Regions from separate parts of the Stenotrophomonas sp. YJH_SMC_6 genome, predicted to be linked through region 2. Evidence: riboswitches for the same ligand, from Rfam matches in the RefSeq annotation. Region 2 holds a riboswitch; the other holds the start of a gene.
What was found. Region 2 has a riboswitch for glycine ahead of gcvP (aminomethyl-transferring glycine dehydrogenase). Riboswitches for the same ligand answer to the same signal wherever they lie in the genome.
Positions count from the first base shown of each region.

Region 1: it holds a riboswitch for glycine, as region 2 does, so the genes downstream of both, AC5P9N_RS05610 (trimeric intracellular cation channel family protein) here and gcvP (aminomethyl-transferring glycine dehydrogenase) in region 2, are expected to answer to the same signal.

Region 1 covers NZ_JCAFUM010000004.1:126,654-135,260, forward strand. The annotation lists gene AC5P9N_RS05580 (glutathione S-transferase family protein) at 1-601, opposite strand, end outside; gene AC5P9N_RS05585 (NYN domain-containing protein) at 745-1,524, opposite strand; gene AC5P9N_RS05590 (NAD(P)/FAD-dependent oxidoreductase) at 1,648-2,928, shown strand; gene AC5P9N_RS05595 (hypothetical protein) at 3,020-3,475, opposite strand; gene AC5P9N_RS05600 (nuclear transport factor 2 family protein) at 3,481-3,912, opposite strand; gene AC5P9N_RS05605 (GIY-YIG nuclease family protein) at 3,984-4,259, opposite strand; glycine riboswitch at 4,300-4,389, shown strand; glycine riboswitch at 4,403-4,508, shown strand; gene AC5P9N_RS05610 (trimeric intracellular cation channel family protein) at 4,591-5,208, shown strand; gene AC5P9N_RS05615 (3-deoxy-7-phosphoheptulonate synthase) at 5,377-6,450, opposite strand; gene AC5P9N_RS05620 (hypothetical protein) at 6,746-7,003, opposite strand; gene AC5P9N_RS05625 (DUF6616 family protein) at 7,116-7,454, opposite strand; gene AC5P9N_RS05630 (DNA alkylation repair protein) at 7,502-8,242, opposite strand; gene AC5P9N_RS05635 (MarR family winged helix-turn-helix transcriptional regulator) at 8,239-8,607, opposite strand, start outside.
Region 2 covers NZ_JCAFUM010000018.1:57,120-65,726, forward strand. The annotation lists gene AC5P9N_RS19525 (hypothetical protein) at 72-464, opposite strand; gene AC5P9N_RS19530 (siderophore-interacting protein) at 533-1,429, opposite strand; gene AC5P9N_RS19535 (multidrug effflux MFS transporter) at 1,570-2,796, opposite strand; glycine riboswitch at 3,096-3,198, shown strand; gene gcvP (aminomethyl-transferring glycine dehydrogenase) at 3,261-6,128, shown strand; gene AC5P9N_RS19545 (VOC family protein) at 6,222-6,632, opposite strand; gene AC5P9N_RS19550 (amino acid permease) at 6,736-8,103, opposite strand; gene AC5P9N_RS19555 (helix-turn-helix transcriptional regulator) at 8,186-8,607, opposite strand, start outside.

The sequences.
Region 1 (8,607 bases), on a different contig from region 2:
CGCCGCGCTGGTAGGCGGGGCGCTCGCGAAGACGGGCGTACCAGTCGGCCAGGTGCGGCAGTTCCGGACGCTGGATCGGCAGTTCGAACCAGGCATAGATCAGCGAGCCCAGCGGGATGTCACCCATCGCGAATGTCTCGCCGGACAGCCACGGCTGCTTGGCCAGGGTGGCATCGGCCATCGCCAGGTAGTCGCCGGCGCGCACGATGGCGGCATTGATCCGCGCTTCGTCGCGGTCGGCCGGGGCGGTGCGCATGATGCCCCAGATCAGGTCGGTATACAGCGGCGCCATGCGCGAGGTGCTCCAGTCCATCCACTTCTCGGCCTGGGCGCGTTCCATCGGGTCTTCGGCGTACAGCGTGCCCAGCGCGTAGCGCGCACTCAGGTAGCGCACGATGGCGTTCGATTCCCACAGCGGCAGGCCGTGGTCTTCGATCACCGGTACCAGGCCATTGGGATTCATCGCCTGGTATTCCGGCGTCTGCGTGCCGCCGTGGCTGCCACCGACCTCGATGGACTCGTACGGCAGGCCGATTTCCTCGGCACACCACAGCACCTTGCGGACGTTGCTGGAATTGCGACGGCCCCAGATCTTCAACATGCGGGTATTCCTTGCTGGCAATGCGAGCGGCAACGATACCCCTGATCGGGCGGGGTGTGTGCATGCCGGATGCGGGATCTGGCATCCGGGGATTGCCGGCCAGCGGCCGGCACTACCGGTTCCTTGCTGGCCAGCGGCCGGCATTACCGGTTCTTTTTCGGCAGCGCGCGCACGTAGGACGACTTGCCATCCTTCTTCAGTTCGAACAGGCCGATCGCTGCCAGCAGATCGCTGAGCTTGCCGTAGCCATAGTTGCGCGGGTCGAACGACGCTTGGTTGCCGATCTGGCTGCCGACCGGGCCGAGGTGCGACCAGCCATCCTCGCCCTCGGCCGCGGACACCGCGCGGCGCAGCATCTTCACCAGCCGCGTGTCGCTGCGCATTTCCGCACCGCTCTTGCGCGGGCGCGCATCGTCGTTGGCCAGCGGCTCGTTCGAGGCCTGTTCGCTGGATGCCTGTTCGGTATCCGGCACGCTGGCGTGGGTCTGGCCCAGTGCTTCCAGGTAGGTGAATTTCGAGCACGCGTTGACGAACGGCTCGGGTGTTTTCTTCTCGCCGAAACCGTACACCTTCACGCCATCGGTCAACAGGCGCATCACCATCGGGGTGAAGTCCGCATCGCTGGAGACAATGGCAAAGCCATCCAGGTTGCGCGCGTACAGCAGGTCCATGGCATCGATCACCATCGCCATGTCCGAGGCATTCTTGCCCTTGCTGTAGGCGAACTGCTGGATGGGACGGATCGCATACTCATGCAGCACCGCTTCCCACCCCTTCAGTCGCGGGCTCTTCCAGTTGCCATAGGCGCGGCGCACGTTGGCCACCCCATAGCGGGCCACTTCGGCCAACACCTCGTCGATCTTCGAGGCCGGCGCATTGTCGGCGTCGATCAACAGGGCGATGCGCTTTTCCGGTTCGCTCATGGACTCCTCGCGGGCGGTTGCCTGAACCCGAGTATCGCCGATCCACGCGGGCGCTGACGTGACAGGCAGTCGCCGTGCGAAGATGCCAGGCGCTTCCCCCAATGCCCCCACTGGAGTGAGTCGATGAGTCGCGAGCGCGTTCCCCACCTGGTTGTTGTCGGCGGCGGTTTTGCCGGTCTCTGGGCCACCCGTGCCCTGGCCCGCGAGCGCATACGCATCACCCTGGTCGACCGCCGCAACCATCATCTGTTCCAGCCGCTGCTGTACCAGGTGGCCACCGCCGGCCTGTCCGCGCCGGATATCGCTGCACCACTGCGCCATATCCTCGGCCACCAGCGCAACGTGGAAGTCCGCCTCGGCGAAGTGGTCGCCATCGACAAGCAGTCCCGGCAGATCCGCATGGCCGATGGCAGCACGCTGGACTACGACAGCCTGCTGCTGGCCACCGGCGCCACCCACGCCTACTTCGGCAACGACCAGTGGGCCGATGATGCGCCCGGCCTGAAGACGCTGGACGATGCGATCGCGCTGCGCCGCAAGCTGCTGCTGGCGTTCGAGCGTGCCGAAGCAGAACCGGACCCGGCGAAGAAGGCCGCATGGCTGAGCTTCGCGGTGGTCGGTGGCGGTCCCACCGGTGTTGAACTGGCCGGCACCCTGGCCGAGATCGCGCGGCATACGTTGCGCAACGAATTCCGCCACATCGACCCGGCCAGCGCCAAGGTGCGGCTGGTCGAGGCCGGCCCGCGCGTGCTGTCCTCGTTCCCGGAAGTACTTTCGCTGAAAGCACGCCGCCAGCTGGAAAAGCTGGGCGTGGAAGTGCTGACCGGTACCCCGGTGAGCGACATCGACAGCCAGGGCTTCACGCTCGGTGACCAGTTCGTACCGGCCCGCACCGTGGTCTGGGCCGCCGGCGTGGCCGCTTCACCGCTGGCGCGCACGCTGGACGTGCCGCTGGACCGCGCCGGCCGCGTGCCGGTGCAACCGGACCTGACCCTGCCCGATCACCCGGAGCTGTTCGTGGCCGGTGACCTGGCCGCACTGAGCCAGGCCGACGGCAAGCCGGTACCCGGCGTGGCACCCGCTGCCAAGCAGATGGGCAAATACGTGGCCGAGGTGATCCGCGCACGCCTGCACGGCAAGCCCGAGCCCGGCCCGTTCAAGTACGCCGACTACGGCAACCTGGCCACCATCGGTCGCATGGCCGCGATCGTGCACTTGGGCCGGCTGCAGCTGTCGGGCGTGCTGGCCTGGTGGTTCTGGCTGGCCGCGCACGTGTTCTTCCTGATCGGCTTCCGCAACCGCATCGTAGTGCTGCTGAACTGGGCCGTGGCGTACTGGAGCTACCAGCGCAGCGCGCGCATCATCTTCGGTGATGACCAGGAAGACCGGCGACCCCGACGGTAGTGCCGGCCGCTGGCCGGCTGCCGCGCGGTCCGTCCCCTCTCCGCAGGAAAGGGCTCTGACTCCGTCAACATCATCAATGCATGGCGTGGATCTACCGCTTCATCGGGCCGCCGGGCGCCCGCCGTTTCGACCATGCGCGGCAGAAGTCCTCCTTCCTTGCGGTGTCGGCAATCTGCGCGGCACTCCAGTTGCGGGTAATCCAGATCGTCAGTGCCGTGCTGCTCAGATGCCAGCGCAGCATGTCGTGCCGTGGCTGCCGCCAAAGATGGCGGCGGGCAATCCAGAACGCCTCCCGTTCCAACTCTGGCACCTTCTTCTTCATCGCGTCGTCGTCGAAGAACTGCGCGGCGAAACTCCAGGGATTCATCGGCTGAAATCCTGTTCGCGGTTCACTGCTGCACGCAGCCACACCACTGGGCGCACGGTCTGCTGGCTTCGGCCAACCGCCCACCAGGGCAAGCCCGAGCAGGTACAGCAGGCCAGGCAGCAGTGCGATGCCGGCGGCCAGTACGACGACGGAGACCCATGCCTTACCGGCGGCACGCATCGTGCTCACTTCGCCTTCGGTTTCGGGTACCACAACGCGTTGACGATGACCCAGCGCTGGTCGAAGCGCCCCATGTGGAAGTAATCGACGAACCACGGCGTTTCCAATCGCACCGAGGCGGCATTGCCGGTCACGTCCAGCACCGTGCAGCGGCGGTCCCATTGATCCTTCGGGGTTTTCAGCGCGCCCTGCTTCGTCAGCGCGACCAGTTCTTCCTTCGACATGCGGCGCAGGCCCAGCCGCTCGTCGGGCGTATCGCCGAGGACCGCGCGCTTGGCCAGGTCCGGGTGCAGGGAGCGGGCGACGCGCTGCGGGTCGGCCTCCAGCTGGCCGTCGACGTAGTCATGGCAGGTGGCTTCGATGGCCGCGAGGGTGGCCGGGTCGACAGCCGGACTGGTTGACGCGGAGAGAGCGAACAACAGGGCGACGGTGGACATCCGGGTCTCCAGCGCTGAGGGCTGGGCGATCATCGCATGGCGGCACAGAGGCATCCATGTATGCCATGGATCTACAGGGACCCAGCATCCACCGCCTGCAGCCAGGCCAGCTTGCGTTCCCGCGGCTGCTGCTTGAGCTGCCATTCGGCCCGCGAGGCGGCGGCCCGGTCCGGGTATTCGCGCACGGCCAGCACGCGCAGCGGTGGCCGGGCCCGGGTGTAGCGCGCGCCCTTGCCGGCCTGGTGGGCGGCGAAGCGCGCGTCCACGTCGGTGCTGATGCCGGCGTAATAGCTGCCATCGCGACATTCGAGCAGGTACAGGAACCACGGGCGGAGGGACGGGGCCATGCCCGGATTATGCCGTGCTGCACTGCAGCGGATATACTGGCGCCCGAATGCAGGAGAGAGGCGCCGCGCTGGCGCCCGCCGAAGGCGCAGGCTCCCATGATCGCTCAGGCCGGTGGGCTGGAATCCCACCAACCATGCATTCGACTCGCCGAGCTGGAGAGAGGTCACCGGGCATGCCCGGGACGATCCGCCGAAGGGGCACGCGGCCCATGCCGCTGAACTCTCAGGCAAAAGGACAGCGGGAGCGGCACCGGTCATCGTCATTCCGTCATTGCGCAGGCAATGGCGGCGTCCGCGCATGGCCGGCCCCACCGCGCCCGGAGCCTGCCCCATGTTGCTGTCCATCATCTACCTGATCGCCATTTCCGCCGAAGCCATGACCGGCGCGCTGTCCGCCGGCCGCCGCCGCATGGACCTGTTCGGCGTGGTCATGATCGCCTGCGTCACCGCACTCGGCGGTGGTTCACTGCGCGACATCCTGCTCGGCCACTACCCGCTGGGCTGGGTGAAGCATCCCGAGTACCTGGGCTTCACCGTGTGCGCGGCGCTGATCGCCACCTGGGTCGCACGCTGGATGCACCACTTCCGCCGCACCTTCCTGGTGCTCGATGGCCTGGGCCTGATCGCCTTCACCCTGATCGGCTGCTCGATTGCGCGCGAAGCCGGCCATGCGATGCCGATCGTGCTGATCGCCGGCATGCTGACCGGCGCGTTCGGCGGCGTGCTGCGCGACATCCTCTGCAACGAGGTGCCGCTGATCTTCCAGAAGGAGCTGTACGCGATCATCGCGCTGCTGACCGGCGCGGCCTACCTGTTGCTGCTGCACTGGGGCGTGGCCGACGCCACCGCGATCCTGTGCTGCCTCGGCGGCGGCTTCGCGCTGCGCCTGCTGGCGATCCACTACCGCTGGGAAATGCCGAAGTTCGTGTACCACGACGAAGTGCATTGAGGTTCGCGCGGCGGAATCCGCACCACCCCGGCGATGTACCTGGCGCTGTCGCTCATGCGCAGCGCCAGGCGCATCGCCGGTGCAGATGGGCCGGACTCCAACTCCGACCGGCCCTGATCGCGGCCGCACCCCCGCAGGCGCTGGCCGCCATCCACACACGTGCCGCACTCAAGCGGCTTCGGACACCTTCACGTCGCGACGGGCGCGCACGGCCGCGGCCAGTCGCTCCAGCACCGTCACGGTGGTGTCCCAGTCGATGCAGCCATCGGTGATGCTCTGCCCGTAGACCAGCGGTTGGCCTTCCACCAGTTCCTGGCGACCACCGACTAGATGGCTCTCGATCATCACACCGACGATGCGCTGTTCACCGTCTTCCAACTGAACGGCGATGTCCTCGATCACCTTCGGCTGGTTGTCCGGGTTCTTCAGGCTGTTGGCATGGCTGGCGTCGATCATCAGGCGCGTCGGCAGCTTGGCCTTGGCCAGCGCCTGGCAGGCCTCGGCGACACTGCCTGCATCGTAGTTCGGCTGCTTGCCGCCGCGCAGGATCACATGGCAATCCGGGTTGCCAGTGGTCGACACGATGGCGGTGCCGCCCTGCTTGGTGACCGACAGGAAGTGATGCGGATTGGAGGCCGCACCCACCGCGTCGGCGGCGATCTTCACGTTGCCATCGGTGCCGTTCTTGAAGCCGACCGGGCACGACAGCCCCGAGGCCAGTTCGCGGTGCACCTGGCTTTCGGTGGTGCGCGCACCAATGGCGCCCCAGGCCACCAGATCGGCGATGTATTGCGGCGAGATCACGTCAAGGAACTCGACGCCGGCCGGCAGGCCGAGCTTGTTGATGTCGCGCAGCAGGCCACGGGCAATGCGCAGGCCCTTGTCGATCCTGAAGCTGCCATCCAGGTCCGGGTCGTTGATCAGGCCCTTCCAGCCCACCGTGGTGCGCGGCTTCTCGAAGTACACGCGCATCACGATTTCAAGTTCCCCGGCCAGCGCGTCACGCAGCGGCTTCAGGCGCTGGGCGTACTCGATGGCGGCCTTCGGGTCGTGGATCGAGCATGGGCCAACCACCACTGCCAGGCGGTCGTCACGGCCATGCAGGATCTGGTGCAGGGCCGCGCGCGAGGCGCTGACGGTGTCGGAGGCTTCATCGTCACACGGCAGCATCGCCAGCAGCTGGGCAGGCGGTGTCAGCGGTTCGATGGTGCGGATACGCAGGTCGTCGGTGTGCGGGGGCATTGGGGGAGGTCTCCGGAACGTTGGGGGTCCCCAGCGTGGCGGCATGAAAAAAGCCGCCAGGTTCGCTGGCGGCTTTCGGGAATGCGTCTGAAGCTTTCTTCAGGGTGAGCGCAGTCCTTCCTCCGCCAATGGCTTCGGAAAGTAATACCAGTAAAAGCGGGTGGCGGCTGCGTTCATGGGTTGTATTGATAGCACAGCTTTTGCGCAGTGCAAAATGTTTCATCCGCAACTGGGGACGCGGTTCAGCGAGATGCGCGCCGGCCCTGCCCACGCGGCGGCAACCACGCAACGTCGCTCATTTGCCATGCACTTCCACATCCAGCAGCAGGCCCTCATGGATGTCGGCCCAGCGTTCCAGCACGCGATCCAGTTCCTGCCGGGCCTCGTCCAGCTGCTCGGGGTTGAGCAGGGAACGCGCGGTGTAGAGATCGGAAACCAAGCGCCGCAGGGCCGATTCCTGGATGGCCACCGACGGCCCCTCCAGCCCCGGCAACTGCAACGCCGGGCTGTCGCCAAGAGGGCCGAACAGCGTGACCTGGAGCGTGCTCTGCATGATCGACCTTCCTGCGGATGGACATGGGCAATGTCCTGTTTACCGCGTCTGGGTGACAGGCGCATGTGCCACCCATGCCCAGCACCGGGATCTGCCGGCGTCTGCCGCGCCGCTACAAGGCGGCCAGGTCGGCAAGGTGCTGGGCCATGCTGTCCATCGCGCCTACCGCCTGGGTGGTGGTGAAGTACTCATGCCAGCCGGTAGCGGCAATGCCGGCCATCAACGCATCGACCTCCTCGCGGCTTGCACAGCGCCAGACCGCATAGAACTGCTCATCGCTGCCGTGCGGTACGCCCGAGGCAATGCGGCCCATCGCCAGCGGCGTGATGCGGACCGGATCGAACTGCTGCATGCCGGCGCCGATACGGGCGAAGAAGGCGTTCCGCTGCTCGGGCGGAAGTGTGGTCCAGGCAGGGGTGGCGGTGTAGAGCTCGATGAAGGTGTGCGACATGGTGGTTCTTCCTTGAGGGTTCGGGGGGTGCCGGCCAGCGGCCGGCACTACCGGAGCGAGCGCAGCGCGCGTTTGCGGATGTAGGCGTTGGCGTCGCTGTGGCGCTCATGCTGCCAACGCGTACACAGCTGGCGCAGCCACTGCGGCTGGGTCTTGCCGGCATCGTTGAGCCAGTTTCCGACCGAATCCTGCACATAGCGTTCCGGATCGTCGGCCAGTGCTTCCAGCAGCGCGGATACATGTTCCGGGTGCTGCTTGAACAGTGCGATATGCGTGGCCCAGACACCGCGCGGACGCAGTGCTTCGCAGGCAAAGCGGCGCAGGTACGGCGATGTTTCCTGTGACCACGGTTGCAGGTGCTCCAGCGCCTGCAGTGGTGCGGCAACGATGTCCGTGCGTAGTGCCAGCCACGCCCATTCGCGCACACCGAAATGGGGGTCATCGGCCAGTGTGCGCATCTGCTGCAGTTTCCCTGCCAGCGTTGCGCGGGCATCGCTGCCGATCAGGTAGCAGGCCCAGCCACGCACGGTATCGGAGCTGTGATGCTGCCAAAGCGCAGGCGCCCCCTGCCCCGCCTCACGCAGCAGTTGCGCAGCCAGGGCCATGCGCAGCGTGATGCCCTTGCCTGAGGCGTCCCGCATGCGTTGCTGCGCCTCCGGTGCAAGCGCAGGCGCCACCACCTGCAGCAGCGCGGCAAAATCCACTGCCAGGCATTCTGCCAGATGGGTGGCGGGGACGCGGCCGGTGTTGAGTGCTTGCCGGCGTTCCGCAGGAATGGCCGTGCTCATGCTGCGGATTCCCGCCCGGCGTCCGTGTGCTGCCAGACCTTGTGCAGCAGCTGTGACAGCTGCTGCTGTTCATCAGCATCCAGGCCGTTGAACAGCCCACCGATCCATTGCGTGTGCTGCTCGAACAGCGATTCGGCCAAACGCTTTCCCGGTGTGGTCAACACGATCTGCAGGCGGCGGCCATCCCCGTCGTCGTTGCGACGCTGCAGCAGGCCTTCGCGCTGCAGGCCATCGAGCAGGCCGCTGATGGTGGCGCGGGTCACGCCGGCGCGCTCGGCCAGCACATGCGGCGGCAGTGCGCCACCGGCCCCGTGCAACAGGAACAGCACGATGAAGCGACCCTCGCTGAGCCCATGCGGTGCCAG
Region 2 (8,607 bases):
CGCCGGCCGGCAACTGCACGGTGAAAATCCGTCTGGCAGCCAGCCAGCGGCCGGCTCTACCGCAACAGCGGTCAGCTGTTCTTCTTCGCGGCCATCGCTGCGGCCAGCTCGGCCTTGAATTCCTCGAAGGTCTGGCCCTTCTCCCTGGCTTCGGCCTGTGCGGCATCGCGCAGCGCGTCGGAGTACATCAGGCGCACCGGCGTGCCATTGCGTTCGTGCAACTCACCGGCCTGCATGATCAGCGCCAGCACCTGTGCGGCGCTTTCGCTGTGGCCGGCAATGCGGCCATCCATGCCCAGCACCCATTCGCCGTCGCGGCGCACGACACCGGCCAGCAGGGTGCGCTGTGCATCGCGCAGTTCCGCATGCGGCTCCACCGGCGAGGCCTGCGCGGCGGCCTTGTTGGCGGCCTGCTTTTCCTGGCGACGGCGCTGGTCGCGGCGGGTCTTGGAGCTGGTGGACATGGTGCGGTACCGCTGCGAAGGGGGGCGCAAGGATAGCGCACCCCGCCCGCAGCAACGCTTCACACCCCTCAGTCCAGCACTTTGCCGTGCCGCCAGTAGCCCATGAAGGTGATCGCGCGGCGGTCCAGCCCGCAATCACGCACCAGGTGGCGGCGGATCGCCATCACCGCCCCCGCCTCGCCCGCCACCCAGGCATACAGCGGCCCGGCCACACCGGTTTCGGCCTGCTCCCAGAGGATCTGCGTATCGACGTCGATCTCCTCCAGCGCATCGCCGGCAGTCACGCCCGAGGTCGCTGCCAACCGCGCCTGGACCGCCTGCAGCAACCGCTGTCCGTAGGCGGCCTGCCCGCGCGGCAGCCAGACCAGCTCGGCGCTGGAGGGCGCCTTCAGGTGCACCGCATCACCGGCCTGCGCCACCTCCAGCAGCGCCAGCGTGCGCGGTGGGTCGACCATGGCCGCCAGTTCCTCGAGGATGCCGGCCACCGCAGGCAACGCGGTTTCATCGGCCACCAGCAGCACCTGGCCGACACCGGCCGGTGGCTTCCACTCCCAGCCCTCGCTGCTCTCGGCACAGTCGGCGTCCGGGGCCAGCAGCACCACGCGGTCGCCTGGGCGGGCGTGCATGGCCCAGCGCGAGGCGGGGCCGGTTTCGCCATGGATGACGAAATCGACGTCGACCTCGCCCTGCTCCGCGCGCAACTGGCGGATGGTGTAGGTACGCATCGGCGGGCGCTTGTCGTCCGGCAGGGCCCGGTAGCGTGGGTACCAGTCTTCACCGCTGGGGACCTGCGGCACCTCCTGGCCGGGCAAGGGGAAGAACACCTTGATGCGCTGGTCAGGGCCTTCGGTCTTCATCCGCGCCACGTCGGCACCGGTGAACACCATGCGGTCCAGGGAAGGGGAAAGAACGCGGCGCTCCTTCAGCGCCACCTCGAACAGGCGGTAGGTCTGCTGCGCAGCCATGGGGAACCTCATGCAACGACCTCGGATTGGCTGGCTGTCGTGCATCCACGCACCGGCTGGCTGGAGTGCCCAGCCTAGTCCGGTCGTTCCTCTTCGCAAGCGTTGCGGGCAAAGCGGCCGGCCCTACCCCTGCGCGCTGCTCAATGGCCCGTGCAGGCCGCCTGTACCGCGCGTTCACGCTGGTGTTCCCAGTACCAGAACACGAAGCCGGCGGCGAAGAACGCGGCCTGCCCCAGCGCCAGGTGCAGCGGGCTGGCGCTGAGCAGCGGCGACACCACGCCGGCCACCACCGTGCTGATCATCAGCTGCACGAAGGCCTGCAGCGACGAGGCCAGGCCGCGCTGATGCGGGTACATGTCCAGCACCGCCAGCGCCAGGATCGGGAAGATCAATGCCATGCCCATGCCGCCCAGGAAGATCGGCAGCACCGCCCACGGCAGCACGAACTGCGGCGACAGCGCCACGTAGCCGACATTCAGCAGCACCGACAGCGCACACAGGCCGAAACCAATGGACACCTGGCGGGTGGGCGTGGTGTGCCCGGCCATGCGCCCCGACAGGAACGAGCCGGTGGTCATGCCGCCGATGGTGGGGATGAACAGCCAGGCAAAACCACCCTCGCCCAGATGCAGGTGCTGCATCACGAACACCGGCGCCGAGGAGATGTACAGGAAAATGCCGCCGAAACCGATGCTGCCGGCCAGCGCCAGGCGCAGGAACCGCGGGTTGAAACCGATGCGCACGTAATCACGCAGCAGCACGCGCGGCGACAACGGCACCCGTGCCTCCACCGGGTGGGTTTCCGGCAGGTAGCGTGCAGTGGCCGCCAGCAGGAGCAGCGCAAACACCACCAGGAACCAGAAAATCAGTGGCCAGCCGGCGCCGCTGAGCAGGATCCAGCCGCCGATGATCGGTGCGATGGCCGGAGCGATGCCGAACAGCATCGATACCTGGCTCATCAGGCGCTGCGCGTCGTGTCCGTGGTACAGGTCGCGGATCACCGCGCGGCCGACGATCATGCCGACGCCTGCTGACAGGCCCTGCAGCGCACGGAACGCCAGCAGCGTGGTCAGGTCGGTGGACAGCGCGCAGCCGACCGAAGCGCCGACGAACACCACCAGGCCACCGAGGATCACCCGCTTGCGGCCCCAGGCATCGGACAGCGGGCCGTGCGCAAGGCTCATCAGGCCGTAGAACAGCAGGTACACGCTGATGGTCTGCTGCACCGCCACCTCGTCCACCGCCAGGCGCTGGGCCAGCTGCGGGAACGCCGGGAAGATGGTGTCGATCGAGAACGGACCGAACATGGCCAGGCCGGCGAGCAGCAGGGCCATGCGGCGGGTGGAGGGAGCAACAGCGGCGGTCATGGGAAAGGCGTCCGGCAGGGCCATGCGCGGCACGCACGGCGGGCGCCGGTCCCCTGCAGCAGGGACGGCGCCAGATGAATTCGGGTATCCGCCCATCATAGGTGGGGATTGCGCCTGATGCCATGCATCAGTGCACAAAACGCACGGACGGGCCATCGGCCATTCAGGCGCGGCCTCCAGGACCGAAGGCGGCCGCCGCGCCCGCAACGGGCTATAATCGGCGGGCAACACGGTGGGAGAAGCGGAATACCGCTGCCGAAGGCGCAACGCCCGTAATCGCTCAGGCCCGATACCACCCGTAACACAACTCTGGAGAGACCGGTTCGATCCGGCGCCGAAGGGGCACGAAGCTGCGGTCCGCCGCGCTTTTAAACTCTCAGGCAAAAGGACAGAGGGGCGCCCCGCAGACCGCCGACCGGCGGCTTGTGCCCGTGCGTGTGCCCTTTCCTGACGGATCCTTCGCCATGTCCCAGAACACCCCTTCCCTGCGTGAGCTCGAGCACCACAACGCGTTCGTCGAGCGCCACATCGGCCCCAACGACGCCGAGATCGCGCAGATGCTCGACGTCGTCGGCCACGCGTCGCTGGATGCGATGACCGACGCCATCGTGCCGGCCAAGATCAAGTCGCCGGCACCGCTGGCACTGCCGGAGTCGATGACCGAAGTGCAGGCACTGGCGAAGATCCGTGCGATCGCCGACAAGAACACCGTGCTGCGCAGCTTCATCGGCCAGGGTTACTACGGTACCCACACGCCGAACGTGATCCTGCGCAACATCCTGGAAAACCCGGCGTGGTACACCGCCTACACCCCGTACCAGGCGGAAATCTCGCAGGGCCGCATGGAAGCGCTGATCAACTTCCAGACCCTGTGCGCCGACCTGACCGGCATGGAAATCGCCAACGCCTCGCTGCTGGACGAAGCAACCGCCGCCGCCGAAGCGATGACCCTGGCCAAGCGTTCGGCCAAGTCGAAGTCGGACACCTTCTTCGTGCACGACGCCGTGCACCCGCAGACCCTGGAACTGCTGCGTACCCGCGCCGAGCCCATGGGCATCGTGCTGCGCGTCGGCACCCCGGCCGAAGCGCTGGAAGCAGAAGCCTTCGGCCTGCTGCTGCAGTATCCGGACACCTTCGGCCAGGTCGGCGACTACAAGGCGCTGGTCGATGCCGTGCACGCACGCGGCGGCCTGGTGGCCGTGGCCACCGACCTGCTGGCCTTGACCCTGCTGGCTGCCCCGGGCGAATGGGGCGCGGACATCGTGGTCGGCAACAGCCAGCGTTTCGGCGTGCCGTTCGGCTTCGGTGGCCCGCACGCCGCCTTCATGGCCTGCCGTGACGCCTACAAGCGCTCGATGCCGGGCCGCCTGATCGGCGTTTCGATCGATGCCCAGGGCAACCCGGCCTACCGCCTGACCCTGCAGACCCGCGAACAGCACATCCGCCGCGAGAAGGCCACCTCCAACATCTGTACCGCGCAGGTGCTGCTGGCGGTGATGGCCTCGATGTACGCCGTTTACCACGGCCCGGAAGGCCTCACCCGCATTGCCCGCCGCACCCATCGACTGGCCTCGATCCTGGCCGCAGCGCTGCGCAATGCCGGCGTGCAGGTCGGTGGCGACTTCTTCGACACCCTGCACGTCACCGGCGTGCATGCCGATGAAATCCATGCCAAGGCACGCGCCGCCGGTTACAACCTGCGCGCGATCGACAGCGACTCGGTCGGCATCAGCCTGGACGAGACCACCACCCGCGCCGACATCGTCGCCGTGGCTGCGGTGTTCGGTGCCTCGCTGGACGTCGACGCGCTGGATGCCAGCACCGCCGACGCGCTGCCGGCCGGCCTGCTGCGCCAGTCCGCGTTCCTGACCCACCCGGTGTTCAACACCCACCACAGCGAGCACGAGCTGCTGCGCTACCTGCGTTCGCTGGCCGACAAGGACCTGGCGATGGACCGCACGATGATCCCGCTGGGTTCGTGCACCATGAAGCTCAACGCCACCGCCGAGATGATCCCGGTGACCTGGCCGGAGTTCTCGCAGATCCACCCGCTGGTGCCGGCCGACCAGGCGCTGGGCTACAAGGAACTGATCGACACGCTGGAAGCGATGCTGGTCGAATGCACCGGCTACGACGCGGTCAGCCTGCAGCCGAACTCCGGTGCACAGGGCGAGTACGCCGGCCTGCTGGCGATCCGCGCCTACCACCGCTCGCGCGGCGAAGGCCACCGCGACATCTGCCTGATCCCGGATTCGGCGCACGGCACCAACCCGGCCTCGGCGCAGATGTGCGGCATGAAGGTGGTGGTCACCAAGACCGATGCCAACGGCAATGTCGATGTTGAAGACATCCGCCTCAACGCCGAGAAGTACAGCGACCGCCTGGCCGCGATCATGATGACCTACCCGTCCACGCACGGCGTGTTCGAGGAAGAGGTGGTCGAGATCTGCGAGATCATCCACCAGCACGGCGGCCAGGTGTACACCGACGGCGCCAACATGAACGCCCTGGTCGGCGTGGCCAAGCCCGGCAAGTGGGGTTCGGACGTTTCGCACCTGAACCTGCACAAGACCTTCTGCATCCCGCACGGCGGCGGCGGCCCGGGCGTCGGCCCGTGCGCGGTCAAGGAACACCTGGCCCCGTTCCTGCCGGGCAAGCTGGGTGACAACGGCCCGGTCGGCATGGTCAGCGCCGCCAGCTTCGGCAGCGCCTCGATCCTGCCGATCAGCTGGATGTACATCGCGATGATGGGCCGCGAAGGCCTGCGTAAGGCCACCCAGGTCGCGCAGCTCAACGCCAACTACATCGCCAAGCGCCTGGCCCCGCACTTCAAGACCCTGTACACCGGCCGCAACGGCCTGGTGGCACACGAGTGCATCCTAGACGTACGCCCGCTGGAGAAGACCAGCGGCATCGGCGCCGAGGACGTCGCCAAGCGCCTGATCGACTTCGGCTTCCACGCCCCGACCCTGAGCTTCCCGGTGGCCGGCACGCTGATGGTCGAACCGACCGAGAGCGAATCGCTGCACGAGCTGGACCGCTTCATCGACGCGATGATCCAGATCCGCGAGGAGATCACCGCGATCGAAGACGGCCGTCTGGACCGCGAGGACAACCCGCTGAAGAACGCGCCGCACACCGCCACCGCGGTGACCGCCAGCGAGTGGACCCACGCCTACCCGCGCGAACTGGCTGCCTTCCCGCTGGCCAGCCTGAAGCAGAGCAAGTACTGGCCGCCGGTGGCGCGCGTCGACAACGTGTACGGCGACAAGAACGTGATGTGCGCCTGCATCCCGGTCGATGCCTACAAGGATGATGAAGTCGAGGCTTGATTCCTCGCGGCATCGGTAAAGAGAACGGCCCGCGCAAGCGGGCCGTTTTCATGAGGGCGGGTGGACCAGGGTCCACATCCACGGTAATCCCGATCACGGGTCCGGCATCTGCCCCAGGCTCAACTGCCACGACACGCCGAAGCGATCCTGTACCCAGCCGTAGCGGTTGCTGAAGTCATAGTCGCCCACCGGCATCAGCCAGTGGCCGCCCTCGCCCAGCACGCGCGCGGCGCGCTCGAACTGCTCGGCGCCGGAGCACTCGACGAACAGCGAGATCGACGGGCTGAAGGTGAAATCGTGCACGTCCAGGCTGTCAAAGCACAGGTAGTGGGTGCCACCGAGCAGGAAGATGGCCTGTCGGACCTGCCCGGGCACGCCGGCACCGGCGCCGTCCGGATGGCGCTGCATTGCCAGCAGGCGGAAATCGGCGAAGGCCTCGGCGTACAGGGCCAGGGCGGCCTCGGCCTGGCCGGTAAACATCAGGAAGGGGCGACTGCGCAGCATGCGGTACTCCCGGTCGACGGGCCGATGACGGCCCACACGATCAGGATGGCACGGCGGATGTGCAGCCCCCGTGGTAGTGCCGGCCGCTGGCCGGCAGCTTCAGTCACGCCTCGCGCATGCGCCGCGCGATGGCGCTGCCGGCGGCGATCGTGGCGGTCAGCGCCACCATCGACAGGAACTGCAGGCGGGTGTGCGACTCGCTCAGCAGCAGGCCGAAGATCAGCGCCAGGATCGCCAGCGCGCAGCAGGTCAGCCACGGGAAGCCCGCCATGCGGAACGGCAGCCGGGTACCCAGGCGATCCGCGCGGCGCCGCAACACCAGTTGCGAGACCAGCGACAGCGTCCACACCAGCAGGCAGGTGGAACCGACGATGTTCAGCAGCACCGGCAGCACCCGGTCCGGGAACAGCAGTTCCATCACCGTGGCGGCGAAACCGAACAGCACGCTGGCCAGCACGGCAATCACCGGCACCTGGCGCGGATCGGTCCAGCCCAGCACCGCCGGCGCTTCGCGGCGCTGCGCCAGTGAATACATCATGCGCGAGGCGCCGTAGAGGTTGGCATTGAGTGCCGACAGCAGCGCGATCACCGCGATCAGGGTGATGGCGGTGCCGGCGCCCGGAATACGGGCAATGTCCAGCACGGCGGCGAACGGCGACTTCAACGCTTCGCTGGTCCACGGCACGACGGCGATGATCACGCTCAGCGAGCCGATGTAGAACACCAGGATGCGCCACGCCACGGTGCGGATGGCACGGGCGATGCTGCGCTCCGGATCTTCAGTCTCTGCCGCCGCAACGGCGACGATCTCGGTGCCACCGAAGGCAAAAACGACAACCAGCAGTGCAGCGCCAATACCGGCCAGGCCCTTCGGTGCGAAGCCACCATGCTCGGTGAAGTTGCTCAGGCCCGGCGAGGTCACCTGCGGCAGCCAGCCCATCAGCAGCGCCACGCCGATGGCGATGAAGGCCAGGATCGCCGCCACCTTGAGGATGGCGAACCAGAATTCGAACTCGCCGAAGTTCTTCACCCCGAGCAGGTTGATCGCGGTGAAGAACAGCATGAAGGCCAGCGCCGCCATTGGTACAGGTACTGCTGGCCAGACGGTGGCCAGCAGCCCGGCCGCTCCCACCGCCTCGGCGGCGATCACGATCACCAGCTGCACCCACCACAACCAGCCGACGGTGGCACCGGCGGTGGCGCCCATGGCATCGGCGGCATAGACCGAGAACGCGCCGCTGGTCGGTTTGGCCGCCGCCATTTCGCCCAGAGCGTTCATCACGATGATCACCAGCGCGCCGGCGACCAGATACGACACCAGGACCGCCGGACCGGCCGCCTGCACACCCACGCCCGAGCCGAGGAACAGGCCAGCGCCGATGGCGCTGCCCAGGCCCATCATGATCAGCTGGCGGGGCTTGAGCGAATGTCCGAGGCGGGACGGCGAAGCGGTCGGAATCGAGTTGGGCATCGGCAGGGCTGGCGGCGGGCTACAGGGGCGACACCTTACCCTGTCCCATGCCCGCGGGGATAGGCACAGCGCAGCAGGCGGCTCAGGCCAGTGCCGGCTCTCCGACACTGCCACCAATACGGGCGCGGTAGGCACGCGGCGAGAAACCGGTTTCAGCCTTGAACTTGCGGGTAAAGGCGCTCTGGTCGCTGAAACCGCAGGCCTGGCCGATGCTGGCGATGCTCTCGTCACCGTGCAGCAGGTGCATGGCCATCTGGATCCGCAGCCGGGTCAGCACCTGCTGCGGGGTCATCTGGAACACCTTGCGGAAGCTGCGCTCCAGCTTGGACAGCGAGAAGCCGGTGATGTCCAGCAGGGTCTGCATGCGCACGTTCTCGGCGTAGTGCGCGTTGAGGTGGGCCAGCGCCAGCCGCAGCTGCTCGTACTGGGTACCCAGGCTGTCCTTCTGGCCAAGGTCGCGGGAAATGCCGATCAGGCCCTCGATGGCCCCATCGACCACCAGCG